2 regions of the Sphingomonas sp. LR55 genome follow, and region 1 is predicted to be linked to the other one. Evidence: riboswitches for the same ligand, from Rfam matches in the RefSeq annotation. Region 1 holds a riboswitch; the other holds the start of a gene.
What was found. Region 1 has a riboswitch for cobalamin ahead of QP181_RS03215 (TonB-dependent receptor). Riboswitches for the same ligand answer to the same signal wherever they lie in the genome.

Region 1 (15,139 bases):
CCAAGTTCAGCGTCTGGGCGATGGCGTCGCCAGCAACCTCGCCCAATGTGGTTGCGACGACCTTGGCCAGCCAAAAGCCCAAAGTGATTTCAGCAACTTTACGGGCAGAATGATTCCTCGTCACGTTGACCCTCACTATACGCATCCCCCCAGAGCGGGCGATCATCAGGTCGGAGCATAAAATTCAAATCGAAACTGGTGGGACACCGGCTACATTGGGACTTTGTATAGTCGGCTCCAGCAGCGCCCATCGTTTCGTGACTAAGCCGTCACGATGCGCCAAACATGCCTTCTGATCCTGACCCTGCTCGCCGGTTGCGGCGAGAAGACCGCGAAGCCGCCCGCACCGCCCGCCCATGCCGAAACGATCGCGCACGAGGGCGACCTGCTGAAGCTGACTCTGACGCCACAAGCGCAGCAGCGGTTAGGCATTGTGCTGGCGCGGGTGGGCGGCGGATCTGCAATCGCGAAGCGCGAGGTGGCCGGCGAGATCGTCGTGCCGCCACTCACCGCCAACGGAGTGCCGGTCAATTCGACGTCCAATCTCCAGCAGATCGGAAGCCAGCAGGCCGCAGCCGATGCCGAACTAACGCGTGCCACCGCGCAAGCGCGACTTGCGCGGATCGCGTTCGACCGCACGGAAAGCCTCGTTCGCGAGGAAGCCGGGAGCGTGCGCGCCCGCGACGAGGCCGCAGCGGCGCTGGCGTCGGTGCAGGCCGCACTCGGGGCCGCACGGCAGCAGCGCCGGCTGCTCGGACCGGCGGTCTCGTCGCTCGGTTCGCAACCCGTGTTGTGGGTGCGCGCGTCCGTGTTCGGTAGTGACATGGGAGAGGTCCGCCGCGAAGTTGGTGTTACGGTCCGCACGCTCGGGGAAGGCGGCGCGCCGCGCATCGCACGTCCGGTGCAGGCTCCGCCTTCGGCCAACACCGTCGCGGGCACGGTCGATCTCTATTATGCGCTCGACAATCGCGACCGCGCCTTCCGGGTCGGCCAGCGGGTAGCGGTCGACCTGCCGCTCGCTGGGCAGACCGACGGGTTGTCGGTGCCATCGACCGCGATCCTGCGCGACATTCATGGTGGCGAGTGGGTCTATCAGAAGACCGCGCCGAACACCTTCGTGCGCCAGCGCGTCGAAGTAGCGTCGGAGACCGGCGGACGGGCACTGCTCGCGCGCGGCCTGGCCGCCGGGGCGCAGGTGGTAACTGATGGCGCGGCCGAACTGTTCGGCACCGAGTTCGGGGCGGCGCACTGATGCTCGGCCGGCTTGTTCATTTCGCGCTGGCGCAGCGCGTCCTCGTCCTTGCGCTTGCCGCGTTGCTGGTCGTGCTCGGCGTCCGCGCTGGCCGCGACGTGCCGCTCGACGTATTCCCCGAGTTCGCGCCCCCAATGGTCGAAATCCAGACCGAGGCACCGGGGTTGTCGACCGAGGAAGTCGAGAGCCTGGTCACGGCGCCAATCGAAACCGCGGTCAACGGCGTCCCCGGCTTGATGACGTTGCGCTCCAAATCGGTGCTGGGTCTGTCGTCGGTGCAGATCCTGTTCGAGCGCGGCTCCGACGTGATCCGCGCTCGACAGATGATCGGCGAGCGGATCGCGCAGGTGCAGCCGCGGCTGCCGCTCGCGGCGCGACAACCTGTGTTGATGCCTCCGCTGTCCTCGACCAGTCGCGCGATGAAGGTCGGCCTTTCCTCAGGCAAGCTCGACCAGATGCAACTGTCCGAGTTGGTGCGCTGGACGATCCGGCCGCGCCTGATGGCGGTTCCCGGTGTCGCCAACGTCGCGGTCTGGGGCCAGCGCGACCGGCAGTTGCAGGTGCTGGTCGATCCCGATCGCCTGCGCGCGGCCAGCGTGACGCTGGCGGAGGTACGCGCCGCGGCCGGCGATGCGGTGCTGGTCGGGGGCGGCGGGTTCGTCGATACGCCCAACCAGCGCCTCGCCGTCCAGCAGACCGGCACCGTCCAGACTGCGGCCGACCTCGCGCAGGCGATCGTCAAGCAGGCGGGCGAAGCGCCGGTCAGGATCGGCGATGTCGCGCGCGTGGTCGACGGCTTCAACGCGCCGATCGGCAATGCGATCATCGATGACGGTCCCGGCATCATGCTGATCGTCGAGAAGCAGCCCACCGCCAACACGCTGGAGATGACCCGCGCGGTCGAAGCCGCGTTTGCGGAGCTGAAGCCCGGTCTGAAGGACGTGAAGGTCGATACGAGGATCTTCCGGCCGGCCACGTTTATCGAACGCTCGATCGACAATCTCACCCGCGCGCTGATGATCGGCTGCGCGCTGGTGGCGGCGGTGCTGTTCCTGTTCACGCGCGACTGGCGGCAGGCGACGATAAGCCTAGTCGCTATACCGCTGTCGTTGCTCGGCGCGGGCCTGATACTGTTGTGGTCGGGCGCGACGATCAACGTGATGATTATCGCCGGCCTCGTCATCGCGCTCGGTGAGGTGGTCGACGATGCGATCATCGACGTGGAGAACATCGCACGCCGGTTGCGCCTGAACCGTGAGTCGGTCGATCCAAAGCCAGCCTTCGAGGTGGTCCTCGCCGCGTCGCTGGAGGTGCGCTCGGCGGTTGTTTTCGCCTCGCTGATCGTGATGCTGGTGTTCGTGCCGATCTTCTTCCTCGGCGGGGTGGCGGGCACCTTCTTTCAGCCCCTCGCCATCGCCTATGTGCTGGCAATCGGCATGTCGCTGCTGGTCGCGCTGACCGTGACCCCGGCGATGTGCCTATTGCTCCTGCCGAACGCACCGCTGACAGAGGAGCGAGACACCCGCATCGTCGCCGCGCTGAAGCGCCGCTATGTCGGCTTCCTGCCGCGCGTCGTCGGACGTCCGGCGCTGGCGGTCGGGGTAGTGGCGGGCGGGCTGCTGCTGGCAGGCGTCGGCTATGCAACCTTCAAGGACCAGTTCCTCCCCGACTTCCGCGAAACCGACTTTCTGATGCACTTCGTCGAAAAGCCGGGCACGTCGATCGAGGCGATGGACCGGATCACGATCCGCGCATCGAAGGAGTTACGCAGCATCCCCGGCGTCCGCAATTTCGGCGCGCATATCGGCCGCGCCGAACAGGCCGACGAGGTGGTCGGCCCCAACTTCACCGAACTGTGGATCAGCCTCGACGAGAATGCCGACTACGATGCGTCGGTGAAGCGGATCAAGGAGGTAGTGGAGGGCTATCCCGGCCTCTACCGCGACGTGCTGACCTATCTGCGCGAGCGGATCAAGGAGGTGCTGACGGGTGCTGGCGCGACTATTGTCGTACGCATCTACGGCCCCGATCAGGCAGAATTGCGCGCGGCTGGCGCGCGTGTCCGCGATGCGATCGGCGGTATTCAGGGCGTTTCCGACCTAAAGCTGGAGAGCCAGGTGCTGGTCCCGCAAATCCGCATCCGTCCGCGCGCCGGCGAACTGGCGCGGCTCGGCCTGACCGCGGGCGAGGTCCGCCGTCAGGCGCAGACGCTGGTCGCGCAGACCAAGGTCGGCGAGATCTACCGCGATCAACGCGCCTTCGACGTCGCGGTGTGGGGGAGCCCGCAGTACGGAGCAGCGTCCATGCGCTCCGCGACCTGATGATCCAGGCCCCCGTCACCGGTGCGCCGGTTCGGCTCGGCGATGTTGCCGATATAGAGATCGCGCCTGCCCCCAACGAGGTGAAGCGCGAGAACGGGCAACGCCGGCTCGACGTAACGATGAATGTCGCGGGCGCGGACCTCGGCACCGTCGCGCAGGCTGTCGAGGCCGCAGTCGCGAAGGTGCCGTTCGCCACCGGCTATCACCCTCAGGTGCTGGGCGAATATGCCGCGCTGAAGGAATCGCGCAGCCGCCTGTCGAGCATCGGTGCGCTGTGCTTGGTCGGCATTCTGTTGCTGGTCTGGATGGAGTTCCGCTCGTCTCGCATCACCGCACTGGTCGCCATCAGCTTGCCGTTCGCGCTGGTCGGCGGGGTGGTCGCAGTCGCGCTGACCGGCGGGGTGCTGTCGCTTGGCTCCCTGGTCGGGTTCGTCACCGTCATCGGCATCGCCGCACGCAACGGCATCATGCTCCTGTCGCATTATCAGCATCTCGAACGGCATGAGGCGATGACGTTCGGTCGCGAGCTGGTGCTGCGTGGTGCGGAGGAGCGTCTGGCGCCAATCCTGATGACCGCCGCCTGCGCCGGGCTGGCGCTGGTGCCGCTGATCGTCGCGGGTAATGCGCCGGGGCATGAGATCGAGCATCCGATGGCGATCGTGATACTCGGGGGTCTGATTTCCTCTACTGCGCTCAACCTGCTGCTGCTGCCCGCGCTCTACGCCTGCTATGGCAAGGAACAGCCCGATCCGCCTGCCGCCCCACATAAGGAGGCGCTGGCATGATCCGTCGCTTGGCCCCCGCCGTTGCCCTGCTCGCCTCCGCCTGCATGAGTGTGCCTGCGCCATCGCCGACGATCGCGCCGCCCAGCGCGACGGGCGCTTTCGCCAGGCTTCCCGTCGCATTGATCGCGGCGGTGCCCGACGACTGGTGGCGGCTCTATGACGATCCGGTGCTTGACGGTTTGGTCCGGTCTACACTGACCGCCAACGCCGATCTGCGTGTCGCCTACGCCAATCTCGACGGGGCACGCGCGGTCTTGCGTCAGGCACGGGCCGCAAGATTGCCGCAGACGACGATCGAAAGCGCGCTGGGCGTCGACGATCCCGCCGGACAGCCAAGCGCGTCAGGGAAGGTGCCGACGACGGATTACGATATCGCTGCGACGGCGAGCTGGGATCTCGACCTGTTCGGCCGGCTGCGATCGGCCGCGACCGCCGCAGGCGCGGATGCGGAGGCGCAGGCCGCCGTCGTCGATGGCTTGCGCGTCGCAGTCGTCGCCGACACCGTCCTCGCCTATGTCGACCTGTGCGGATCGACCCGCGCCATCGCAACCGCACGCGAGGTTGCCTCCGTACAGGATCGTTCGGTCGCGCTGGTCCGCGAACAGCTTCGAGCCGGCGAGGTATCACCTCTGGAGGTATCGCAAGTTGCGACGATCGCAGCCGCCACCCGCGCCGCCATCGCCCCGTTCGAGGCGCAGCGCGCCAACGCGCTGTACCGGCTCGTCACGCTACAAGGCCGTCCCCCTGCTGAGGCCCGCAATTATCGCTTCGCCTGCACCGCCGCACCGCGCCTGCGCGGGGCCGCGCCGGTCGGCGACGGCACCGCGCTGCTGCTGCGCCGTCCCGACGTGCGCGAGGCGGAACGCCGCCTTGCTGCCGCAGCCGCGCGGATCGGCGTGGCACGCGCGGACCTCTACCCCCGCGTCAATCTGGGCGGGGCGGTCGGGCTGCTATCCGGCGGTATCAGCGCGGCGGTGACGCCGCTTGTCAGTTGGGCCTTCCCCAACCAGGCACCGGTCCGCGCGAGGCTGGAACAGGCCCACGCAACCGAGCGTGCGGCGCTGGCCGGGTGGGACGTGGCAGTCCTACGCGCGCTTCGCGAGGTTGAGACGACGCTGGCCGCTTATGATGCTGAGGCCCGCCGTAACCGCGATCTGGCGACCGCCTTGCGCGAGGCGCAGGCCTACGCGCGGCGGGCCGGTGCCCGGGTCCGCCTCGGCGACGCGCCCGGGCTGCTCCAGGTCGACGCCCAGCGGGCGTCGGCGTCGGCCACGCTGCAACAGGTCCAGTCCGATCTGGCGGTCGCTCAGGCAGAGGTCGCACTATTCCGCGCGCTGGGTGGCGGTTGGCGAACCGACGCCGCTACGCGATAGGTGGGGGATGCGGATATTGATCGTCGAGGATGATGCCGACACCCGCGCCTTCGTGGCGCAGGGGCTGGGGCAGGCGGGGCACCAGGTCGCGGTCAGCGCTGATGGCCGCGACGGGCTGTTCCAGGCGACCGGGGGTGGGTTCGACGCGATGGTGGTCGACCGGATGCTGCCCGGTCTCGACGGGCTGGCGCTGGTTAAGGCGTTACGTGCGGCCGGCGACGCGACCCCGGTTCTGATGCTGACGGCTGTCGGCGGGATCGCCGATCGCGTCGAGGGACTGGAGAGCGGCGCAGACGATTATCTGGTCAAACCGTTCGCTTTCTCCGAGCTGGCCGCCCGCCTCAACGCATTGACCCGTCGGCCTGCTGTGCGTGGCGATGACGCGCACATTCTTCGAGTCGGTGAAATCGTCCTCGATCTGCATCGCCGCACCGTCGAGCGGCGTGGTCGACGCATCACGCTTCAGCCGCGCGAGTTCGCGCTGTTAGCCGAACTGATGCGCAACCCGCGCCAGGTCATGACGCGCACCATGCTGCTGGAGCGGGTGTGGGATTTCGACTTTGATCCGAAGACCAACATCGTCGAGACGCACCTCAGCCGCCTGCGCTCCAAGCTCAATGCCGGTTCCGACGCCGATGCGATCGAGACGGTCCGCGGTGCCGGCTACATGATCCGGGGCGAATAGATGCTCGCCCGCCTGTGGCGCTCGACCTTCGGGCTCGTCGTGCTGGTCGCGCTGGCATTCAGCGCCGCGACGGTAGGCATCGGTGCCATCGCCTATGAGGTGACGCACGAGGCCCTGGAGGAGCAGCTGGACCACCGTATCGCGGTTGAAACGCGCGCGCTGGTGGCGGAGGCACGCAAGGGTGGCATAGCTGCGGTGGCTGACGCGATCCGATTGCGCGAAAATGCACGCAACGAAGCGAGTCTCGATTATTTGCTGGTCGACCACACAAGCCGGCAGATCGCCGCCACCATCGCGCCACTGGCCCCGCTGGCATCAGGCTATCAGGAGCATTTCGGTTTTCGGCGCGGCAACGAAACCGGCGTAGGACAGTCCCTCGCCACGCCGCTGCCCGCGGGAATGCTCGTCGTCGTCGCCGATCGGCGCGACCTCTCGGCGATCGACCGGACGTTGGCGCTACTGTTTGCAGCCGCCCTCACGGCGATGCTGGCGCTCGGGATCGGCGCGGCCGTGCTGGTCGGATGGCTAACTCGGCGTCGCCTGTCGCGTATCGATGCCACCGCGCATTCGATTATCGCCGGCGACCTGACGCAGCGGGTACCCCGAGACGACTCCGGCAGCGAGTTCGACCGCCTCGCTGCGACGCTTAACCGAATGCTCGACCGAATGTCGGCGCTGATGGACAATCTGCGGCAGGTGTCGACCGACGTCGCCCACGACCTGCGCACGCCTCTGACGCGCTTGTGCAACCAGCTCGACCGCGCAGCCGCGGGCGATGCCGCAGCTATTGCCGTTGCCCGACTGCAAGCTGACGACTTGCTGGAAATCTTCGCTGCGCTGCTCCGCATCGCCGAGATCGAAGGAATGGCGGAACGCCGGGCGCTGGCGTGGCTCGATCTCTCGGCACTGCTGGAGGACATGGCTGAAACCTACCGCCCGGATTTCGAAGCCAGCGGCCACATATTATTGACGAACATTCCGACCGGTCTGCACATTGAGGGCGACCGCCGTCTGCTGGCTCAGGCGCTGTCGAACCTGCTGGAAAACGCCCTCCGCCACACGCCGGCCGGTACTACGGCGATACTGACCGCGAAGGCGACGCGGGATGCGATCGAGGTGATGCTGGAGGACAACGGCCCGGGGGTTCCTTCTGCTGATGCCGAACGCCTGTTCCAGCGTTTCGCCCGCGCCGAGACGTCACGCACCACTGAAGGGCATGGGCTGGGCCTCGCATTGGTTCGCGCCGTCGCGATCGGCCATGGCGGCGATGCCCTTCTATCCTCACCGGATCGCGGCTTTGGTGTCATAGTGCGGCTCTCCAAGTAGGAGGAGGGCCGCGGGTCTTCGACTGACAGATTCCTCAAAACAGCATGAGCGGCGGTTTTTGGGAAGGGTGCCTGCTTTCCCGATATTCGATCGTTTTCGGCAAGTAGTCTAATTTAAGGGTCATGTTTCTAAGCATCGTGCGAGACGACGGGGGCAGCTGCAACGTGTTCGTAAGGTTAAACCTGACTATGCAGGATCGCAGCCCCATATTCCGGGATCGCATGGCTAACGAGATGCCCCGACACCTCGATGGCGTAGCGCCAGACTTCATCGTCTGGATCGGAAAGGGCAAGCCGGAGCATCTTGTCAAAGCGACCCTCGCCAATCTGCTCGGGCAGGTTCTGAGATACGTCCTGCGGACTTGGCGCACCCGATCGAAAGAGCCGAGCATGACTTTCTGGCAAAATCGCAGCGCCAGGGTCGGTAGCCGTTTCGATTGCGCTGCTCCTCATAATTACGATAGATGATGTCCACCGAATTGCGATCAAGCAGGTACAGACCTCATCCTCCAGTCCGCCGCCATACCATATCGCAAAAGTGACCTGAACGGCGTCGAAGTTCTGCTAGTCACCTCTCGCAAGCGATCCAGGTGGGTATTGCCCAAGGGTAAGGTAAAGCGCGGGATGCCAGCGCATCGATCTGCCGCCCGCGAGGCCTTCGAGGAAGCGGGCGTCGTAGGCACGATCAGCACCGTACCCGTTGGGACCTACCGTCAGGTCAAGACCCACGAAGACGGCCAAGCCGAAATGATAGCCGTACGGGCGTTTCCAATGCTGGTCCGTCAGGAAAATGCCAGCTGGCCCGAAATGCGGCAACGAGAGAGATGCTGGATGCCCATCAACGCAGCGATCGAGGCCGTTAAGAATGGCGAGCTTCGTGCGCTGCTGATTACTTTCGCTGGTGCAATACCCGACTTCGCCTAATGTCGGCGGTTCCCGATTGAGCATCGTTTGTGAGAACCCTACCCGCTTAAGTGGGGGCGTTCGCGATCTGAAAGCAGAGCCCATGCGTGCGCTATGCAACAACATTGTAGGTGTGCAGCAATCCAGCAATCCAACGATCGCCAGCTTCATTCGAGGCTGGCGATCATCTAGCACTGTCTAGAAATTTACGCGGGCACCCAGGCGCAAGGTGCGTGGCTCAACTACGCGGCTCAACCGACCATCGGTCGGTCCCGCGGTATCGAACGAGGGAATGTAGGACTCGTAGGAATAGGCGATGTCCTTGTCGCGGCTGTCGAGGATGTTGAGCACCTCGCCGTACACCTCGAACCGTCCGATCTTGCGAGCCGCGCGGACGTTGACGACCGTGCTTCCTGAATCCCGGACACTGTTGTCTTCGATCAGCGGATAAGGCCCGAGGTGACGGACGCGAACGCTCGCTTCCCACGGATCGAGCACCAGCGCGATCCCGGCGGATGCGGCGTTCTCGAAGGCGTTGGGAATGCGGTCGCCATTGTCGTAGCGCGACCGGCTTGCCGTATAGTTGCCGTCGATCGCGAGCCACGGCCTAGGCCGCCAGAACGCCACCAGTTCATAGCCGCGACGTTCGCTCGCACCGGTCGGCTCGACCGCGTTAGAGTCGCCGACGAAGCGCAGTTCACTGTCGACGTCGAGCCACCAATAGGTCGCGGTCAGCGTAATGCCGGGTAACTGCCACCGGGCGCCGACTTCACGGCCGTTGCCGCGGACCAGCACAGGCACCGGCGTTTCGACGTTTACCGCGCCGCGGACGTCGTTGGAGTGGAACCCGCGCCCCCAGTTGCCGTAGAACTCCAGCCGATCGGTTGGTGAGTACGCGATCGACGCCTTCGGTGACAGGATCGTATCGTCTCCACTGCCCTCGCCGGCTACCGCCGCCGCCTGATCCCGCGCGCACGACATAATGATAATAATCACCGCGCACCCCGCCGATCAGTCGGAGACCAGTGACCGGTGTCCAAGTCGCTTCGCCATACAAAGCTGCCGACGCCTCCTCGACATGGTAGCGGCCGAGCGACGACAGGAACGATCGCGCACTAGTGCGATAAACACCGACGCTGCCGATATGGTCGTAGCGCTCTTCGGTACCGAGCGAGACGGCAAGGGTCGGTGCGACCGTCCAGCGCTTTTCGCCCCTTGCACCGACGATCCAGCGTTTGTCGAACTGGCGGATCTGCGCGCTGGTCCCCTCCGGATCGGTGTAGGTCGGGTTCGAATACATCGACCAGTCGTAGAACTGACCATAGACATTGGCGTGCCAGTCAGGCTGGCGGACCGCGACGTTGCCGACGAGCCGTGTCGTTTCACCCCGCGCCGTCGGATCGGGTGAGCAGAACACGTCCTTGCAGAGCGCGGTACCGATTATGCGCTCGGGAATCTGTTCTGTCGGACGCCAGGTCGCGCGGTAGGCGTTGAGCGAGGCTTCGAGCTGGCCTGCGCCAGCTGGAGCGGCATACTTCGCGAAGCCAGATGCGTGTCGCAGATGCTCAGGCTCCTCCCATGGTCCGTCGTAGACCTTGGTCTGCGCGACGAGCGTCAGCTTCCCCGCACCAATCCCGTCAATCGTCCCGCCCGCGGCGATCCGACCATAGCCATAAGAGCCGCCCTCAACCGAAAGCCACGGCCGGGCAAAGCTGTCGATCGTGGTCATGTACGCAGCCCCCGCCAGCGCGAAGTCGCCGCCATCGGCACGGTATGGCCCTTTGCGAAAATCCTCGCGCGCGACGATCTCCGGTATCAGTCCGTTGAGATCGAGATAGCCCTGGCCATGACCGTGGGTGCGCAGGTTCATTTGCACCCCGTCGATATAGGTCGTGAAGTCCGAACCGTGATCGAGATTGAAGCCACGCAGGAAATACTGATTGGCCTTGCCGCTTCCCGAATGCTGCGCAGCGACCATGCCAGGGATCGCCTCCAGCAGTTCGGCAACGCGCAGCAGAGGGCGAATCAGAAGGTCGGCACCGGCGACGGTGCCCTCACTTGCTGCATGCGCAACACCGATCTTCGCTTCGCCGCGGCCGAATACGACGATGTCGTTTGGTGCCTGTGACGGCACAGCCTCGGTGTCTTGCCTCTGAGCCCATGCTGGTGTGGTGCTACATGCCGAAGCGATAGCCACGCATTCGAGCCATTTTGTTCGTAATCTCAGATTCTGCATGTCCGTCCCCCGTGCGCCAAGCGACTTCGGACGGGGGCGTCCGCTGCGAACGGTCGGCACGCGTCGGCAGGCGGACGCAAGCGCCCGCGACACGAACCGATGCGACCCCCGCCGCTCGTTCGTCGCCCAGACGGAAGAACCGTGCCCCGACCATCCCCTGGATCAAAGCAAGAGCGACCAGACGCTGGCAGGTCTCCTGGCTCACGGGTCGTCGCTCGATATACGGCCTTCCCGGATCTCGGCCGTTATGGCGTTGATCCAGTGGCTGCACCCTCCGGAAGAGGACGCGATGTATGTCTCGCTCGCCGCTTACAGTTGCAGGGACAGCCTCGGCTTCGGGAGAGCGTCTCCCACACCGTGTTCCCTATTAAGTCCCTCTCGGGACACCAGCGCGATCATTGTCGGGTCGGAGATACTTCTCCGGCCTGACAGACATTGCGTACCGGGGATGGTTCCGATCGGCAAGACAGCCTCGGCCTTCTTTGATCCCGTCCGTTTGCAGGGGAGATCGACACGGCAATGACAGGACTGCCTGCCTGCGCTACCCGCGTCCGGTGTTCGCCGTTCGTCGCCTCCTAGCGCAACGCTACTTCGCCGTGCTCGTGTGCGCGGCAACGCTGTTGCTCAAGCTGCTCGTGCCGGCCGGGTACATGATCGGCAGCGAGCACGGCCGGATCACAATCGAGCTATGTTCCGGCGTCGCCCCTCGAGCCGTGACGATGGCAATGCCGGGTATGCACGGCGACATGCCTGATCACGGCAAGTCGCGGGACCACGGCAAGGCTGAAATGCCGTGCGCGTTTGCGGGCCTGTCAGCCGCAACGCTCGGTGCGATCGATCCTATTCAGCTCGTCACCCTGATCACCTTCGTCATGGCGGTCGGGCTGTCACCAACCGTGCTGCCGGCAATCATTCGCCGCACCCATCTTCGGCCTCCGCTTCGAGGCCCCCCAGCCGTCCTTTGACCAACTGATCGCGTGCTCCTTCGGGAGCAACCACGTCCACGGCCCGAGTGCTTTCTCGGGGCCGGTCAAAGGCCTATTCATGATCCGATCCCACTTGTTGGCGGGGGCATGCCTGCCCTGCCTCCTGCTCGCCGTACCAGCATCTGCTCAGGAGCTGGCGGCACCCCCCACGAAGGCCGACGCAACAGCGAACAACGCGCTGAGCGTTGGACCAGCGGAACCCGGCGACATCATCGTCACCGCGCTGAAACGCCCGCAAGCGCTCCAGGATGTGTCCGCTAGCGTCACCATCTTTTCCGCTGACCTGCTTCGCCGCCTCAACGCGCAGGACTTCTCCCGCGCGGCGGACTCCGTACCGGGCTTAGCCTTCGCGACCACCGGGCCCGGCAACTCGCAGTATATCATACGCGGGATCGGCGGGGTGGGGTTCGTTCAGTCGCCGACCACAGGCGTCTACCTCGACGAGACCCCACTTCAGACCCGCGCACTCCGCGGTTTTTCACAGCCCGACCCGCAGCTGTTCGACGTCGCTCGGGTCGAAGTGCTGCGCGGACCGCAAGGCGTGCTGTTCGGATCGTCATCGATGGGCGGCCTGGTCCGCATCGTGACCAACCAGCCCGATGCCACCAAGATCGCCGCACTGGGGCAGGCGAGCGTTGCGACCGTTACCGATGGCGGTACGAGCTGGGACGCCAAGGCGATGCTCAATCTGCCGATCGTCACCGATAGACTGGCGCTGCGCATATCGGGCGGGTTTGTCCGGCAGGGCGGCTGGATCGACGATCTGCGGCCGACTACCGGTGACCTGACCGAGAATGCGGGAACGTCGGCGGTTCGCAAGGACGTCAACTGGACGCGCACCGGCACGGTTCGCGCGGCGCTTCGCTGGAATGCCACGCCGAGCCTGACGATCACCCCGTCGTTGGTCTGGCAGGACGCGTACAGCAATGCGGACCGCCCCCATAGCGACGTGACCTTTGGCAAACGCGCGCGGCTCAAGGCGCGGTATGCCGACACATATGCCAAGGATCGGTTCGTCATCGGCTCGCTGCTAATGGAGAACCGGTTCGATGCACTAGGTGGTTTCACCGTGTCGTCCAACTCGTCCTGGCTCGACCGGCGCAACCGGCTGTCGTTCGACGTCACCGCGTTCGACTCTCCAATCGTCGAGGACATTGTCGGGCCGGGTCCAGGCGGCAAGCTGTTCCCAACACCGCTCAAGGATTTTGGCCGCACGAAGCAGTTCACACAGGAGGTGCGCGCGGTGTCCGACGGCCCGGGGCGGCTGCAATATGTGTTCGGCGCGCTCTACCGCGACCTTCATCAGGACTCCGGCCGTACGATCACCGTCGCTAACCTGTTCGGCGTCGCCGCGCCGCTGCCGCTCGGTGCCAGCAGCCCGGCCGTCATCCAGGACACGACGGTGCGTTTCCGTGAGAGTGAGATCGCGGCGTTCGGCGAGCTGACCTACGCCGTGGTGCCGAAGGTGAAGGTCGCGGCGGGCGCCCGCGTGTTTGCCTATCGCCAGGGTGAAGCGAGCCGACGCTATGGCATCGGTGGCGTAGCAGACGGCGATCTCGCCTACGACTATGACGAGCGCAATCGCGAGAACGGCGTCACACCGCGCTTCACGCTAAGCTATGAGCCAAGCCGTGCCGCGACGCTCTACGCCAGCTACTCGCAGGGATTCCGCACCGGGGGCGTCAACGCGCCCGTGACCGATGATATCTGCTCGGCTGCGGAACGTCGCGCGGCAGGCATTCCCGATGTACCGCCGCCCTACGACAGCGATCGTACCGACAATTACGAGATAGGCGCCAAAACCAGCCTTTGGGGTGGTCGTGTGCGGATCAACGGCGCTGCCTATGCGATCGACTGGAAGGACTATCAGCAGGCGTTCCAGACAGCGTGCGGGATCAACAACGCGACGACCATCTCCTTTACCGTCAATGCCGGCCGCGTTCGTAGCCGTGGCGGCGAGCTTGAAGTTTCCGTGTCGCCGGCCCGGGGCTCGATCTTCACGCGGGCGGATCGTTCACCGACGCGACCTACCGCAACGACGTGCCCAACCTGCTGCTGCCGGCAGGGTCCCGTGTGCTCGATGTGCCGCGCTGGCTGTGGAATGTGCGCGGCGAGTACGAGACCGCGCTCACAGAAGGGCTGACCGGCACGCTGTTCGCCGCGGCGCGCCACGTCGGCGGATCCAACAGCGGGTTCGGCGAAGGCGAGGTGCTGCCGCGTCCGGCCTATACGTTGGTCGACGCATCGGCCGGGGTAACGATGCGTGGCGGCGTGGGGATCGACCTGTTCGTCACCAACCTGTTCGACGCCGTGCCGGTCTTCGGTCAGGAGTTCACGACGTCGCCCGGCAACACCACTGCGACCAGCTACTTTTCCTATCTCGTCGGACCGCCGCGGACGGTCGGGATACGTTTGACCAAGGCCTTATGATGGCGGGCATGGACGCTTCGGTAATGAACAGGAACTCACCCAACGGACGGGGGACACCCGGCGCACGGTGGTACAACGCGGTATGGCGCTGGCACTTCTATGCGGGGCTGTTCTGCATCCCGTTCATCATCTGGCTGTCGCTGACGGGCACGATCTATCTGTGGCGGCCGCAGCTGGAAGCCTTGTTGGACCGGCCCTACGATCATCTTCCCGTTGCCGGGCGGACGGTCTCACCCGATGCGCAGGTCCGCGCGGCGCTGGGGGCAGTCCCAAGATCGTCGCTGCATAGATATGTGCTTCCGGAATATCCGGGAAACGCCGTGCGTGTCATCGTCTCCGCGGATGGCGTTGATCACCGCGTCTACGTCGATCCGCACTCGCTTGCGGTTCTCAGGGTCATTGGCGAGGAGGACCGGCCGCTCAACGTGGTGTCGCGCCTTCACGGCGAATTGCTGGCGGGGGTGTGGGGCAGCTACCTCGTCGAGATCGCCGCCTGCTGGGCGATCGTCATGCTCCTGACGGGTCTCTATCTGTGGTGGCCGCGCAACCGGAAAGGGCTCGCGGGTGTCCTCTACACACGCCTGGGGGGCGGACGACGCTTGTTCTGGCGTGATATCCACGCGACTGCCGGCATCTGGGTGTCGGTGTTCGCGCTCGGGCTGATCCTCACTGGCCTTCCGTGGGCAAACGCCTGGGGCAGCTATCTCGGCGAAGTCCGCACGCTCACGGGCGCGACGCAGGGTCCGGTTGACTGGACGATCGGCGGCAAGGCGCCGACGCCGAAAACGGACGCAATGCTCGGCCCTCACGCTGGGCATGACGGCATGGTGATGGCCACGCCCA
Region 2 (15,139 bases), on a different contig from region 1:
TGCCAAGGGCTATGCCAACGCTTTGCGCGACGACCGCTACGTCCGCTTCTCGGCGAACGTCGCGCAACAACGCCGGTTGACCCAGGAATGGCAATATGGCGGCACGCTCGCGCTGCATTACCACGCCAGCGACGCGCTGATGATCGAGGCGGGCGGCGACGTGCAGGTGCAGGACAACAAGAGTCTGCGCTGGCTGACCAACCGGCGTATCCTCACCAACCAGACGCGAGACCAGAAATTCAGCCTAACCGTGTACGGCGGGTATCTGCAGGCGGTGATCGAACCGACCGACTGGCTGAAGATCACGCCCGCATGGCGGCTTGACCGGGTCGAGGGGGATTTCACCAACCGGCTCGCTGGCACGACCGCGCCGATCAACGATTACGGCACGATCAGCCAGCCCAAGCTGAGCGTCGCGATCGTGCCCGTGCACGGCGTCACGGTGTACGGCAATTACGGCCGGACCTTCCAGATCGGTGCCGGCTCAGGTGCGTATCTGGTGGCGCCCCGCGTCGTCGATGTCGCGGCGTCGATCAACGAAGGGTTCGAGGGCGGCGTGAAACTGACGCGCGGTCGCTGGCTGGAAGCGCGCGTCGCGCTGTGGCAGCAGACCGCGAGTGGCGAACTGAAGCGTCGTCTGAACGATCCATCGGGCGATTTCGACAATCTCGGCAAGACGCGTCGGCGGGGCGTCGATTTCCAAATTGACGTGAAGCCGGTGCGCAGCGTTGCGCTCTGGGGCAGTTATTCGCACCAGACCGCACGGATCGTGACGCCCGATCCGGCGACGCCGTCGCAGGCGGGCAACGCGATCGACCATGTACCGCAGAACGTCTTCTCGGGCGGGCTGGACCTAACCCCGGATCCGAAGCTGCGCGTATCGTTCTGGGGTAACGGACAGTCAAGCTATGAGTTGAACCCGGCGAACACGCAGGGGCGCTATGGCGACTATGTCGTGCTGAACGCGGAACTCGCCTACAAGGTGACACCGCAGCTCGAACTGTCGGCGCAACTGAAGAACCTCGCGAACGATCATTACGAATATGTCTGGTACGACGGCACGCAGCGGCTTCACGCGCCGGCAGACCCGCGCTCGCTGTTCGGCGCAGTGCGGTTGAGCTTCTAAAATGGCGACGCGTCCTTCGCTGCGCGTGACGATGCGGCGCGTCCACCTGTGGCTCGGGCTGACGATCGGCGTGCTGTTCGCGTTTGCCGGGCTGACCGGCAGTCTACTGGTGTTCTATCCGGAAATCGACGCTGCGCTCAGCCCGGCGCTGCGCGCGGTGCCGACGGGAGCACGCCCGGCGTCGTGGCAGGCGGTGATCGATACGCTTCACCGCGAGCATCCGTCGCGCACTGGCGCGTGGCGGATCGAGGTGACGGGGGAGGGCGGCGCTATCCCTGTCCGGTACTACACACCGAAGGAAACGACAGGACGCGCCTTCGCGCCGCTGCTCGCCTGGGTCGACCCGGAGCGTCTGACGACGATCCGCACCGGCTTCTGGGGTGATACGCTGGTCACCTGGATCTACGATCTTCACTACCGCCTGTTGCTGGAGCAGCCCGGCGGGATCGCGATGGGGATTGCCGGGATCGTCATGCTAGTACTGCTGGCGAGCGGCTTGTGGGCGTGGTGGCCGCGATCAGGGGGCTGGTGGCGGGCGCTGCGGTTCAAAACGCGCGCCGTGCCGATCCGGCGACTATACGACTGGCACAAGCTGGCCGGCCTTTCCGGACTGATCCTGTTGCTGGTGGTGACCGCGACGGGGGTGATGCTCGACCTGCCCGACCAGACCCGGCCGATCATCTCCAGCGTCTCGCCGCTTTACCAGACACCCAAGCCGGCCGTGATGCCCGGAAGCACCCGATTGACCATCGACGCGCTCATCATGCGTGCACGTCGGCGCTTTCTCGACGGTGCGCTTGCCTGGATCGAAACGCCGCCCACTCCCTCAGGGGCGGTCCGTATCAATCTCGCCCGCCCCGGCGAGCCGAGCCGACGCTTCCCGCGCACCAATGTCTGGTTCGATCCCCATGATGGTCGCATCCTTGCCGTGCGTGACGGCCGTGCGGAGAGTGGCGGCGACACGGTGCTGAACTGGCTCCACCCGCTGCATGGCGGTGAGGCGTTCGGGCTCACCGGTCGGCTGCTCGCGCTGGTCGCGGGTATACTGCCCATGATCCTGTTCACGACCGGTTTTATGCGCTGGTCGCGGCGCCGCGACTATTCGGAGCGTCGGACTTTGGCGAAGTTCGCAGGGCCGAACGAACGGCCGCGAGGCATATGACAGTGATGTTCGCGTAGGCAATGCGTCGGCGTGCCGCGTCAGCGTCCGCACCTGGATCGATGCCGCAGACTGCGATCTGTCCTGCATCGGCACGCACAAAGCCGAGCAAAGCGGACAAGGTGGTCGATTTGCCCGCTCCGTTGCCACCCAACAATGCCGTGATGCTGCTGGCGGGAACATCGAGCGATAGACCGTCGAGAACGCGATGGTTGCCATAGGCAACCGCCAGTTCGTGGATAGCAATAGGGTTACCGTTATTATCGGGCATAAGCCTCAATCTAGCTGCGACATGATATAGCGTATCATACGATGTTGTTGCCGCGTTGCAACAGGAGCGTTCCGTCCGCTATTGGAAAAGCAGGTTGCGCTAGAGGACGCCGCCTGGACGCTAGACCGTGACGTTCGGTTATGGCGATTGCTCAAGAGCATTGATCGGGATACATCGGCGCCGCTGAACTGCTTTTGAAGCAGGCTGGCATGATCGCGTCGGTGTCCTGAGAGGGACTTAATAGGGAACGCGGTGAGGGTGGTTCGCCGCCTGAATCCGAGGCTGTCCCTGCAACTGTAAGCGGCGAGCGCGATGCATATCGCTTCTTCCTTCATAGGAAGGGGCAGCCACTGGGCCGGACGTAAGTCACGAAGGCCTGGGAAGGCCGTGCATCGTGTGATGACCCGTGAGCCAGGAGACCTGCCGGCGTCTGGTCGCTCTTGCCGGGCCCAGGGGGTGGCCGCGGCACGGTACTCCGTCGAGCGACGACGTGTGCGGTGGGGACCGTACGGGCATGCGTGCCGGTCGCGATGGCGTCCGCATGGCGCGGATGTCGGCCGTTCGCGGGAGGTCCCTGCCGGGTTCGCTCGACGCCCCGGGGATTACCGTAATGCCATTCCTATTGTTTCGACTCGCGGTCGCGGGGGCTTTCCTGTCGCCTGTTTTTGCAGCGCCGCTCAATGCGCAGTCTTTGCCTGCCTCCGACAATGAAGACATCCTAGTTGTCGGCCAGCATGCCCGCGACACGCTCACCACTCCAAACGCGACTGGCAGCCGCCTGGGCCTTACGCCGCTCGAGACCCCCGCGACGATCTCGGTCATCGATGGCACCACGATCCGCGCACGTGGCGACCTCTCGGTGATCGACGCGACAAGCCGTGCGCCGGGCATCAGCAACGCCGGCAACCCCGGCAACGGTGGCACCGCGCTCGCCGCACGGGGCTTCAGCGGTCAGGGATCCATGCTCCAGCTCATCGACGGCATCAGGCTGTTCCCGGCTGCGGGCACGATCACCTTTCCGACCGATCCGTGGATGGTCGAACGGATCGACATCCTGAGTGGCCCGGCCTCGGTGCTCTACGGCCAAGGCGCGCTGGGCGGCGCGGTGAATGTCCTGATGCGCAAACCCAATACGCAGCGGACGCACGTGGAGGGCGAGATCGGCTATGGCTCGCAGGACAGCTTCCATGTGGCAGCTGGCGCAGGGGGCCGATCACCGAGCGCCTCTCGTACCGCATAGATGGCAGCTATCGCCGATCGGACGGCTATGTCGATCGCGGCCAGTCGCGCAGCTATGCAGTCTCGGGCACATTGCGCTGGGCACCGACCGACACGCTCGTCGCCACCGCGCGTGACGATTATGGCGACCAGAAGCCGATGCGCTATTTCGGCACGCCGCTGATCGAAGGACGGCTCGACGACCGCATCGGGGAGCGAAACTACAACACACGCGATGGCTTTATCCGCTACCGCGACAACCGTACCAGCCTGCAGGTCGACTGGACGCCGAGCGATGCGGTCACCGTCAGCAACCAGGCCTATCGTCTCACCTCCAAACGCTCCTGGCTCAATCTCGAAACCTATTGCTGGATCGCCGCGGACGGCGTCTGCGCCAACGGCAGCGGCAACACCGGCACACCGGGGCGCATCCTGCGCACCGACATGACCGGCATCGTCCACGATCAGACGCAATGGGGCGATCAGGGCAGCGTGACGCTCAGGACAGGCATCGCCGATGGCGTCAGCAACTACTTTGTCGTGGGCTTTGACGTCAACCTCATCAAACTCACCTACTCCCACAACTTCGGTTCGGACCCCCAGGTTTCGGAGGTCGATCCTTTAGCGTTCGATCCAGGTCTGATCGTCGACACGCAGGGGATCGCACCGCGCTATCGTACGCGCACCACCGAATATGCGGTCTTTGCCGAGGACCGGCTGAAACTCGGCACGCATGTCTCGATCGTCGGTGGCGTGCGCTACGAGCACGACAAGATCCGCCGCTGGTCGATCGACTATCCAGGCGGCGTCAGCACCGAGACGTTCGCGCTCGACAAGCGGCTGCATAACGTGACCTGGCGGGTCGGTAGCGTCTATCAGCCGATCCCGACGGTGTCGCTCTATGCGCAGTATGCCACCGGCGTGGACCCACTGGGGACGCTGACCACCTATTCGACCGGGCAGGTTCAGTTCAGCAACGCGGTCGGCGACCAAGTTGAGGTCGGCGCCAAGGCGGTGTTCCTCGACGGTCGCGGCACCGCCACCCTCGCCGCCTATCGCATAGTCAAGAAACGCCTGCTGGCACAGTTGACCCCGACGAGCCCGGTCGAGCAGGTCGGCCAGCGATCTGCCAAGGGGATCGAGGCCGCGGTATTGCTCGATCTGCCCTACGGCGTCGGGATCGATGCAAACGGCAGCGTGCTCAACGCGACGTTCGACGACTTCGTCTCCGGCGGCTCGAGCTTCGACGGCAACACCCCGCCAGACGTCCCCGAGACGCTTGCCAATCTCTGGCTGCGTTTGAACGCAACGCGCTCGCTCCAGGCGCGCGCCGGGCTGCGCTACGTCGGGCGTCGTTATTCGGACAACGCCAACAGCTTCCGCGTCCCCAGCTACACCACGATCGATGCCACGCTTTCCTTTGCGGTGACACCACGCCTCGCGGTCGATATCCACGGCTACAACCTGTTTGACCGGGCCTACGCGCTAAACACGTACAACAATCAGCAGTGGGTCCTTGGCCGTCCCCGCTCGGTCGACGTTTCGCTTCGTGCCAGCTTTTAACGCCCTCAGGCGGCCGGCGCTTGGCAAGACTGCCCGGCGCTGGCTGTACCTCGTTCATCGCTGGATCGGCATCGCCAGCTGCCTGTTCTTCGCCATGTGGTTTCTGTCCGGGCTGGTGATGGTCTACGTGCCTTATCCCTCCCTCTCGCCAGCCGATAAGCTGGCTGGGAGCGAGGCGATCGACTGGGCAGCAGTGAACGTGCCGCCCCCGCTGGACGGCGGACGGCTATCGCAGGAGCTGTTCCTCGAGATGCGCGACGGCGCGCCTGTCTGGCGCGTGACCGGGTGGGATGGAACGCACACCACTCTCGCCGCCAGTCGCGGTACCGTCCTGCGGCCAGTCGATGCTCGTTACGCCGGTCGGGTCGCTGGCCGCTTTGCCAACGCACCGACGAGGCACGTAGAACGGCTGACCCGGGATCAGTGGACGGTTGCTGGCGGCTTCGATCGACACCGTCCACTTTGGAAGGTTGCGCTTGCCGACGCGTCCGGCACGGAGGCCTATGTGTCGTCGAATACGGGCGCCGTCTTTCAAGTGACCACCCGTCGCGAGCGGTTCTGGAATTGGCTCGGCTCGGTGCCGCACTGGCTCTATCCGACGGTTCTAAGACAGGATCAAACGGCTTGGCGTCAGGTCGTGCTATGGGTGTCTGGTCCCTGCATCGCCGCGGCGGTCGCGGGGATGTGGATCGGCATCCTGCGGACCCGCATCGGCGCACGGCGCTTCAAAGGCGGGCGAATGACACCCTACAACGGCTGGATGCTCTGGCATCATGTCGCGGGGCTGGTGGGTGGTGCTTTCCTAGTCGCCTGGATCTTTAGCGGTTGGCTGTCGGTAGACCCTGGTCATTTGTTTGGCGGGACGAAGCCGGACAAGGCGGCGATGCGGATTTATCAGGCCTCTGATCCGATGCCGGACCTAGCACTCGACCGGCTCCGCATAGCAGGCGAGGGTGCGGTGATAGCGCAGTTGACTCACCATGCGGGAACCCCCCTCGTCCTGCTGTCCTATCACGACGGGCGGCGAGTAGTGTTGAATGCGGTCACACTCGCGCCATCCCAAGCTACAGAGGTGGCCATCGTGAGGGCCGTACGTCATCTGGAGAGCTCCGCGCCGCTACTCTCGGTCGATTGCCTGACGGCGCCCGATGCATACTGGTATGCGGTCGGGATGCTACCGCGTCTACCAGTGTTGCGGCTGCGTTTTGCCGATCCGGCGCAGACTTGGTTCTATGTCGATCCCGCTACCGGGGAAGTTCTCCGGACGGTCGATGAACGACAGAGGGTGTACCGCTGGGTATTCAACCTCCTCCACAGATGGGATCTGAACACGCTGACATTGCACCGGCCGGCCTGGGATGGACTGATCTGGCTGTTCTCGATCGCCGGTGTTGTGACGTCGATAAGTGGTATCTGGCTTGGGTGGAAAAGGCTCGCACGGTAGCGGTTTTTGTAGCCAGCTTCCCGGAAACCATTCAGCGGCTGCGACTGCCGTCCAAAATCACCTCAGACCGTCCGAAAACGTATTCTGGGCAGATGCGCACTCGATCGGGTGTCAGAAGAGCCGTCGCTGACGCTATTTTCGGCCCAAGTCCGCTTTGATATCGCATAAACTGCGCCTTGGCTGCTGATAGCCGGCTTATAAGGGTGGTTCTGGCAGCCGGACGCGTGCCTTTCAGGCCTGCATGGCCTGGAGCATGGCGGGGATCCCAAGGATCGTGATGGCTCGCCTCAGATTGTAGGCGAGCGCGGTCAGGCTTAACTCGGCATTCACGCTGCCGAGCCCCCGCATCAGGAACGCGCCCTGGTTCATCCACTGTTTGATCGAGCCGAAGGGGTGCTCGACCGTTTCGCGGCGCCGGTCGAGAATGTCGGGGCGGGTGGCAAGCCGCTCGGCCATGCGGTCGAGCACCGCCTCGCCTTCCCAGCGGTTGATGGTCCGCGCCGTACCGGACGTGCATTGTGGCTTGAGTGGGCAGGCCCGGCAGGCTTGCCGGTTGCCGTAGCGGATGGTGCAATGACCGTCCTTCTCGGAGCGGCTAAACGGATCGAGGCGCTTCCTGGCAGGGCAGGTGTAGCAGTCCTGCGCCGCATCGTAGGCGAAAGCGTCCTTGCCGAAATAGCCCTGGTCGATGGCAGGACCACGCTCTGGGCGGGCGACGTAGGGGATCACACCGACCGTCTCGCAGGCAGCGATGTCCTCCCCCTTGTAATAGCCCTTGTCGGCTACCGCGGCGATCCGCTCGACGCCCAGTAACTCGCGTGCGGCGCCAGCAGTCTGCGCGAGCAGGCCAAGGTCGCTACCGGCGTTGGTGACGTGCTGTTCCACGATCAGCTTGTGCCGGGCGTCGACGGCGACCTGCGCGTTGTAGCCGACGCCGACCTTGGGGTGCATCGCCATGCCGCGAGCATCAGGATCGGTCAGCGACTTCTGGCTCTCACCGCTGGCGACCAACTCGGCCAGCATCGCCGAATGCCGGAGCCGGCGCTCGCGCATCCGCGCGATCTTCGCCGTCAGCACAGCGGCGCGTGCGGAAGCTCCTTCCGCTTCAGTTTCGGCCTGGTCGGCGCGGTCGAGCCGGGTCAGATACTCCTCGATCCGCTCATCGGCGATTGTGATCCACCCAGCCAGCTTCTGGCGAGTGAAGTTGCGCCGACGGCTGTTCACAGCCTTGAGCCGTGTGCCGTCCACCGCCACCAACTCCCGCCCGAACAGGTCTAGCCTGCGGCACAGCAACACGAACGACCGGAACAATGGCTTGAACGCGGCCACGTTGACGCGCCGGAAATCCGCGATCGTGCGGAAGTCCGGTTGCAGGCCGCCCAGCAGCCACATCACTTCCAAGTTGCGTCCTGCCTCTGCCGCCAGGCACCGGCTCGACCGGACCCGGTTCAGATAGCCGTAGAGGTACAGCTTCAGCAGATCAGCAGGATCATAGCCGGGCCGGCCTGTCGCCTTGGGTCGCGCCCGGCCAAAACCAAGCTCACCCAGATCCAGCTCGTCGACGAACGCCGCGATGAACCGCGCCGGGTTGTCCGCCGATACGTAGTCATCGACCGACGCCGGCAGCAACTGCATCTGATCGCGTGGAAGACCTTCGATGTACCCCATGCCGGATCATATCGATCCGGCCGCCACGCTGGAATCCCTCATGACGTTTTCGGACGGTCTGACCTGTTTGTCGCACAACTATGATTACGACCGGGTTTTCCGCACATCCGGCCGCTGAACGGCGATAATGGGAGAGGGGAGCGGAACGGCAGCTTTCGGGAAGGCAGGTGGCATTAGCCGACATTGCGGGGCTCAGCTTTTCCCGAAAAGGATCGAGTTTGAGGAATTAACCGCTGCCTCGTATTGTGGTGTGTGGAACAAGAATATCGGATCAGGCTGTGCAGTCTTACCCTATCGGCATGATCTTACCGGTGCCCGGCTCGGGGCGTCTGGTTCTATTCGAAGCGTATCCGACGAGGGATGTCATTCACCGCGAAATCTGGGGGCGAGAGGTGTTCTTGTTCGACGCCGGCAACCGGCCCGTTTGGCAGATCGCACCGGAACCAGGCGCGACGGACGACATGCACCGGAAGTTCGATGCGACCCGCCCCGCGACCGACACCTTCTCCGCCATCAGCAATATCGAAGGACGATTTTATGCAAGCCGGATCGGCGGTGACACCTTTGTGATCGATATGACGACGGGCGCTGCCTCTTATAGTGGCTGGGCACGGACATAGCCCTTCGTAGCGATCAGATCGCGGGATTGTCGATCTTCGCGCGAGCGTTCCCACAACCAATCGAATTCGGGAATGTCTGGGTTGGGCAGGAAAGCGGAATGGCCGCTTTAGAGGCCACACCTCAAGAAACCAACCAATCAACGGGTATTCGGGATGCATCAATATTTTGCATCACAGGGGCGCTCGGCTTCCGGCTGTTTATGCGCTGATGCGAAATCCGTGAATTATGCATCACGCCAACCCAAGCGCCATTTGTAGAAACAGTCGTCGTCACCGATACTGTATGAGGCGTAAAAACACGGAGGGTTTATGGGCTTCTCGATATCATGGGTGGCGCTTCGACTACCGAAGGATCGCGCGCTCGAGATAATGGGTTTCAAAGATACTGGCGTGGCGGACGAGGCCAACGAAGCGCCATTTTCTGCCGCCTCACTACCAACTGGGTGGACAATCATTTGGTCTAATGATTTCGAATATGCGATCAGTCCGAGTACCATTGGTCGCTCCTCTGATACCGAAATCGTTGGATTCCAGGTCGAAGAGCATGTGATGTTCAGTTCGTGTTTTGCGGCACAAAACGGCACCGTCACATGGAATGTCAGTCATGATGCCCAGGAAGGAACATGCGATGTTTCCTCAACCGGCCCGGTCCCGCACCAATTACGACAAATAGAAATCTCCAAGATAGATGCGCAAAACGCAAGCGGTGGCGTAGATAGCGACGTTGACCACTTACTTGACGTTCCGATTGATCTAGCAGCGTCTTTTACTGGATATCGCTATGACGAATTCAGCTATGATTGGGGTAGCCCAGTGTTCTCCATAATTGAGCAATATCATAGTTGATCGCTCGGTTTGGCAGACGCTTATAGTTACCGAAAAACGTGGTGGCCTGATGCAAAACTTTTAATTTTTGCATCAAGGAATGTCCGGGATGGGAAGGAAAGCGGACCGTCCGGTTTCAGGCACGGCTAGTGATATAGCGGGCATCGCTTTCACAGCCCCGCAGGCGCCAAATAGCGGCATGACGCCGACTCCATGTTGCCCGCGAATGGCTGACGATTTAAACCGGGTTTGTGCCATTCACGCGGATCGGTTGGAGTGACCCGATGTGTTCGTCGCGGACATGAACGGGGGCTACGATCCGATCGTCCACGATGGCGGTAGCAGCGCTATCGGGATCGTGTTCTGCCGTAGTGCGGCTCTCGCCTGCCCCGAATGGGGTATTGATGGGAAGAAAGCAGATTGTCGCTCTTTATGATCATCAGGCCAAGCGTCCTTGCGCTCGGACGCCACCACAAACATCAATAAGGGCAGCGTAAAGAGGAATAGAAGGTCGGCATAGTTATATTGATTGAAACACTGACTGTCGCGCAGCTTGCAAAGTCAGGTGCGCTTAACTAACGGCATCTTTCATGTTAATTAGCCCGCTCATGAAGCATAGGGGGTAAATGACTTTTTCTTCGAGACGCATACGTTCGCCTGCACGAGCCAAGATAGTGTGTGTCGCGACAGCGAATTCTACCCATTGCGTTTCTAGCCTATCGCAATCCCAGGTATAAAGATAACTGTCCCAATCAGTCTCTATTTCACCAAGCAGCGTCCTGAGCCTCTCTTCTAAAGAGAAACCGGCGTCGATCCCTCTGGTCATTAGAGGGCCGTAGATGCAGCATCGTTCCAAAGCCCGGTGCGCATCGATAAGCTTTCCAAATTCGGTAAGCTGTCGCTGAGCCTCAATGACATTCTGTGGCCCACGCACCAGCTGAATTAGCGACTTACGGCGGATGTCGAGATCTATATGATCGCTCATCAATCGCTCTAAACTAGCAGGTGAGCGAAGCGATACGACATTATCGCCAGAACGAGTTTGCAATGCAACAGCTGTTGGAAAGTCGCTTATTAAGGAATCCATACTCGACAAAATACCAGGCTCTATCCGATAGGTTATCAATTCATTAAGTGCTTCATCCAGCTTAATGCTTACCAAATCAAGTTCGTTATCATCTGCTAATACAAGAGCCTGCTCAATTAATTGAGTTAGTTTATCGGTGTCATGAACCATATCAACCATCCGGCAAGCTCAAAATGATGGAAAATCATAGGTCTTTAGGCCCCTACAAGATAGTTTGACTGCCTTGATACGGATCAATTTCCGAGACTGCGCCGCCTTAGACAGGCGATGGTACTTGTCCGCCATGTCTGCATGGCTTTTGCGAATTGCTGGGTCTGACGTATTCGACGCCAACGCTCGTGTGGCTGCAGCTCGTTGGGCAAAGTAAACGCGGTCTTGATCGTTGAACATATCACCCTCCCCTCTAACGCGGTAAATTCGACTAATCCGGATAGCATTGTCAATAACATAAGTTATGTCGCGTTCAATGCATTTATTATTGGGATATTAAGATTCAATAATTGATCAACAGCATTAATTGGTGGTTATTAGTCCGTACAACAATGAGTCTATAAAGACTATATGCTTCTGAGGAAGCTATAATAAGCATCTTGTTATGTATACTATTCGATAATAATCACCCGGCTTGCCTGCTGCAAGCGGAGCACCTGCTGCTGGGCACCAATGGGGCTCGCGGACTAACGAATGGCTGCTTTTGGCCTCGCGGATCTTCAACCTGAGCGTCTGACTTTGGGCGACAGCGGAACGGCCGGAATGGGCAGAAAGCGGACCGTCCGCTATTGGGAAGGCAAACGGCGTTATCGGACGTCCCTGACGCAGCCGCCCTCTCCCCAAAAGGCTGGTTGAGCGGGAATATGCGTGCTTGTAGAAGTGAGTGTGCTGAGCCTGAAGGGCGGAAATGTGCCGAACAATGCGCTTCATATAACCCTTAGGACGCATCACGTTCTTCGTGCCGTCTTTCCACCGAACTTGTGGGAGCGGGTGGAAACGACGCTAGTAATCGATTGCGGACCGGAGCAAGTCCATTCTCGAGATATCGATGGCGAAGCAATGGAGCGCATTTGGCTCGCGATTTTGAAACTATCGGATGGGAGCATCACTGCGTTCGAGAACGCGGTGCTTCTCGCCCAAATTGACTGGCGCGATGTCCTTTTGGGCGCCGGGTTCGGGAGCGATCTGGAGGCGCATAAAAAATGGGCAGCCGTAATAGCGGCCTAATATTTTGCCAGTTCAACGATTGAGGCTTCTGCTTGCGCGGCTTTCCCAAAAAAGATCGGAAAATGGGAACGGTCCACGGCAAGCGGCAGGATCGATTTAGACTAGGTCGCAAACCTTTTGCACGATTCCATCGGGCGTTCGGTAGGTGCGAAAACCCATCGCTTCATAATAGTTCAAACCCGATGGATTGTCCGCGCTGATGTAAGCGTCGATCTTTTCTAGACTTGCCTGGCGAGCGGCTTTCGTCGTCGCTGAAAACAAGAGCTTCCCGACACCCTGCCGATGCACCCTTGGACTGATATGGGTTCCAATGATGCCCCATCCTTCGGGCGTGTCATACGGGTTGCCAGCGGTAGCTCTCTTCAGAGACTGAAAACCGACAATGCGCCCCAATTTATCAACGGCGACGGTACAGCGTATGCTTGTCGGATCGGCAATATAGCGGCCGATTACAAATTCAGCGTCGCTCGGCCGCTGGCGGCCGGTATGTTCGATGATCTCCCGAAGCACCTGCCCCATTCCCTCGGCATCCTCCGTCGAAGCTGCTCGCGTTTCCATTCAAAGTCGCCTCACGCGAAATTTTCCGATCCGGCTCGGACGATGCAGCGGCTCTCGCCCGACTGCAAGCGAGCGGTCCAGACCTTCTCAAAAACGAACCGTCAGCGGGAAGGCTCGGGCGTTCTCGGAATCGATGCTGTTACGGGAATGGCCGAGAACGGTAGGCAGCGGAATGGTCGAGCTCGGAAACGAGGCAGTTACTGTTCCGCTAGAGATCTCCAGTCGTCGACATTTATGCACTCGGCGGTCTGCTACGATCGAATTCGATTTCGAAGGCTCCGTCAGCCCTTAAGATATAAGCGCAATGATGCCAGTCTACCTGACCCTCTTCGAGCATGTCACGTCTGAGCGCAGATAGAGCATCATTGACGGATCGGTTCACGGATCTCTCGCCTTCCACTCCTTCAACAAGCTTGCCGTCATGCACGACATCATAGCGCCTCTGGATCCAGTCGTCATGGACTTCCGCCACGACCCTTATTTCGGACACCGAACCAACTAGCATCGGCGCGATTGCGATTCCGATGTTTTCCAGCTGACGGCTACTTTCCATTCTGCATTACCTCCGCCAATGATTGTCGAAACGACGTTCGCAATGTTCCCATATAAAGAGGAGCGACCGCAACTAGATGGTTCTTGCGATCTCACGCGTCCAATTGCGAACGGCGGGCGAAAAGGCATCGGCGTTCTCGGAATCGATCACGATATGGGACTGCGCTGCTCGAACCGATCGGATTTCGCAATTGTCGTGGCTTAGCAAAGCATGGCGTGATTAGGAGTGTGCAAGTGAGTAGCGAGGAATGGACGGCTGGCTGGTCAGTCATCGATAACGCAAAGTACCAGTCCCTGGGAGATGATGAGCGGAACAGGTTGCTCATATTCATGGCTTCGCATTCACTATTAACCCTAGCCGATTACGAATTACCGAAGCGAGTAGCAAATGACAGCGTCTCGGCATGCGTTCGCTACATGGAAGATCGATCGGTCGATGCCAGATCAATATCGATCTATCTAAATCATACCGATTCAAATCTCGACTTGAGTGCACAATATAGTTTTGTTGGCGCTGACATAGCTGCTTACGACGCACTCGATATCGTCTGCTTTGCTACAGGCGCGGTGGCAAGAACGGCCTACTTACGTCAAAGGCTGAGCAGCCCCCCTGAACCAGTGATTCTAGCTACACCTAATGTCACAGTTGAAGCATTGGAGATATTTAGGAGGCTGCTCCGGATGGGAATCGTGAGCGCGGATTAAACGTGCCAGTTCGGCTTTTCGCAACGTGATATATGAATCTTCGCGCGGCCGGCTGTTCCCAAAAACGAACGTGGGACGGGGAAACGGCACTGCCGACCGGCTGACGGCCACAGGCGGGTTTCGCTTTCCCAAAATCTGTTCCCGAAATGAAATTCTCGAAATTGCGAATTTCGATGGGAAAACGGGAAAGCTTAGAGTGACGGAAAACACATGACTGTCGACAGGCGGCAGTCAGGCGACCGGGGCTGCCCCAACCTGTGCGCCGGCAGATGCGACAAACCCTGTCGCTTTGTCTGATTGTGCGGAAACCAAAATCTAGAGGTTCTCCGTCATCCATCAAAAAGGGCGAGACGTCACACTGATCGTCAATTTGGGTATACCCTGAGTGAGCATGTGATTTGAACACAAATCCCGTTCAAACAGGGTCGGTAACAGCGAAATTGAACACCTCATTCTGAAGTTCTAAACCCTGCTTGCACACATAGGCGTCTTGCTTATCGGCGCGGATCGCGAGGTCGGCCTATGCCTTCAGAGGGCGATCGTGGGATTTGTAGTTGATGGAATGAGCGTCGGCACGCATTGCATGTTTGACGCTCGGTTCGCGGCTGCCACCAGATCAACGTCACCTACATCGCGGCAATCGATCCACCATTTGGCATCAGTGATCCGAAGGCATGCGTTACAGTCGGCGTCGCTGTTTGAGTTGGTTAGCGCTGCGAGCCGCTTGTTCCTGATCGTTGACGCCCAGCTGATTTGCCGATCGGTCCCAGCCAGCGGCGGAAGAACAAGGTGTGAGACAGCGGCGCTGCTTGACGCTGCCGCAGCGACCTCCTCAGCCTTCTTCTCCGCAGCGAAGCAATCACGACAGATAGTCGTCTTCAGCCACTTGGCCTTACGTTCCTGCTGGCTTTCAAAGCCGGTGAGATGATGAGCCTGCTCATGACCGCAGGCATGAATGATCCGCTGTTCCATGGCATGGATGATGCCCGCTCGTGGTTTGTGCGCAACGCCAATGAGTCAGGTTGAATCAGAATTGCGGCCAGTGGCTGGCGATTTAACGGGACAAATGTCCAGCCAACTAAGCTGGCGCAACGCCGTCAGCGTTCACCAGATCCGCGCCAACCA

Region 2: linked by a shared signal. The riboswitch ahead of QP181_RS19580 (TonB-dependent receptor plug domain-containing protein) and the one ahead of QP181_RS03215 (TonB-dependent receptor) in region 1 are both predicted to bind cobalamin.

The regions. Positions count from the first base shown of each region.
Region 1 covers NZ_JASPFO010000001.1:634,569-649,707, reverse strand. The annotation lists gene QP181_RS03255 (COG4705 family protein) at 1-166, opposite strand, end outside; gene QP181_RS03250 (efflux RND transporter periplasmic adaptor subunit) at 275-1,252, shown strand; partial or broken gene QP181_RS03245 (efflux RND transporter permease subunit) at 1,252-4,358, shown strand; gene QP181_RS03240 (efflux transporter outer membrane subunit) at 4,355-5,731, shown strand; gene QP181_RS03235 (response regulator transcription factor) at 5,739-6,416, shown strand; gene QP181_RS03230 (HAMP domain-containing sensor histidine kinase) at 6,417-7,742, shown strand; gene QP181_RS03225 (hypothetical protein) at 7,919-8,044, opposite strand; gene QP181_RS03220 (NUDIX hydrolase) at 8,246-8,665, shown strand; partial or broken gene QP181_RS03215 (TonB-dependent receptor) at 8,843-10,880, opposite strand; cobalamin riboswitch at 11,050-11,286, opposite strand; gene QP181_RS03210 (DUF2946 family protein) at 11,435-11,845, shown strand; gene QP181_RS03205 (TonB-dependent receptor) at 11,925-14,009, shown strand; gene QP181_RS03200 (TonB-dependent receptor) at 13,970-14,296, shown strand; gene QP181_RS03195 (PepSY-associated TM helix domain-containing protein) at 14,305-15,139, shown strand, end outside.
Region 2 covers NZ_JASPFO010000002.1:63,659-78,797, forward strand. The annotation lists gene QP181_RS19565 (TonB-dependent receptor) at 1-1,126, shown strand, start outside; gene QP181_RS19570 (PepSY-associated TM helix domain-containing protein) at 1,128-2,288, shown strand; gene QP181_RS19575 (ATP-binding cassette domain-containing protein) at 2,200-2,556, opposite strand; cobalamin riboswitch at 2,759-2,998, shown strand; gene QP181_RS19580 (TonB-dependent receptor plug domain-containing protein) at 3,167-3,796, shown strand; gene QP181_RS19585 (TonB-dependent receptor) at 3,868-5,337, shown strand; gene QP181_RS19590 (PepSY-associated transmembrane domain-containing protein) at 5,291-6,781, shown strand; gene QP181_RS19595 (IS1182 family transposase) at 7,013-8,449, opposite strand; gene QP181_RS19600 (hypothetical protein) at 8,749-9,069, shown strand; gene QP181_RS19605 (hypothetical protein) at 9,439-9,915, shown strand; gene QP181_RS19610 (hypothetical protein) at 10,466-11,140, opposite strand; gene QP181_RS19615 (hypothetical protein) at 11,840-12,199, shown strand; gene QP181_RS19620 (GNAT family N-acetyltransferase) at 12,296-12,757, opposite strand; gene QP181_RS19625 (hypothetical protein) at 13,544-14,014, shown strand; gene QP181_RS19630 (hypothetical protein) at 14,543-14,986, opposite strand; gene QP181_RS20190 (hypothetical protein) at 14,985-15,139, shown strand, end outside.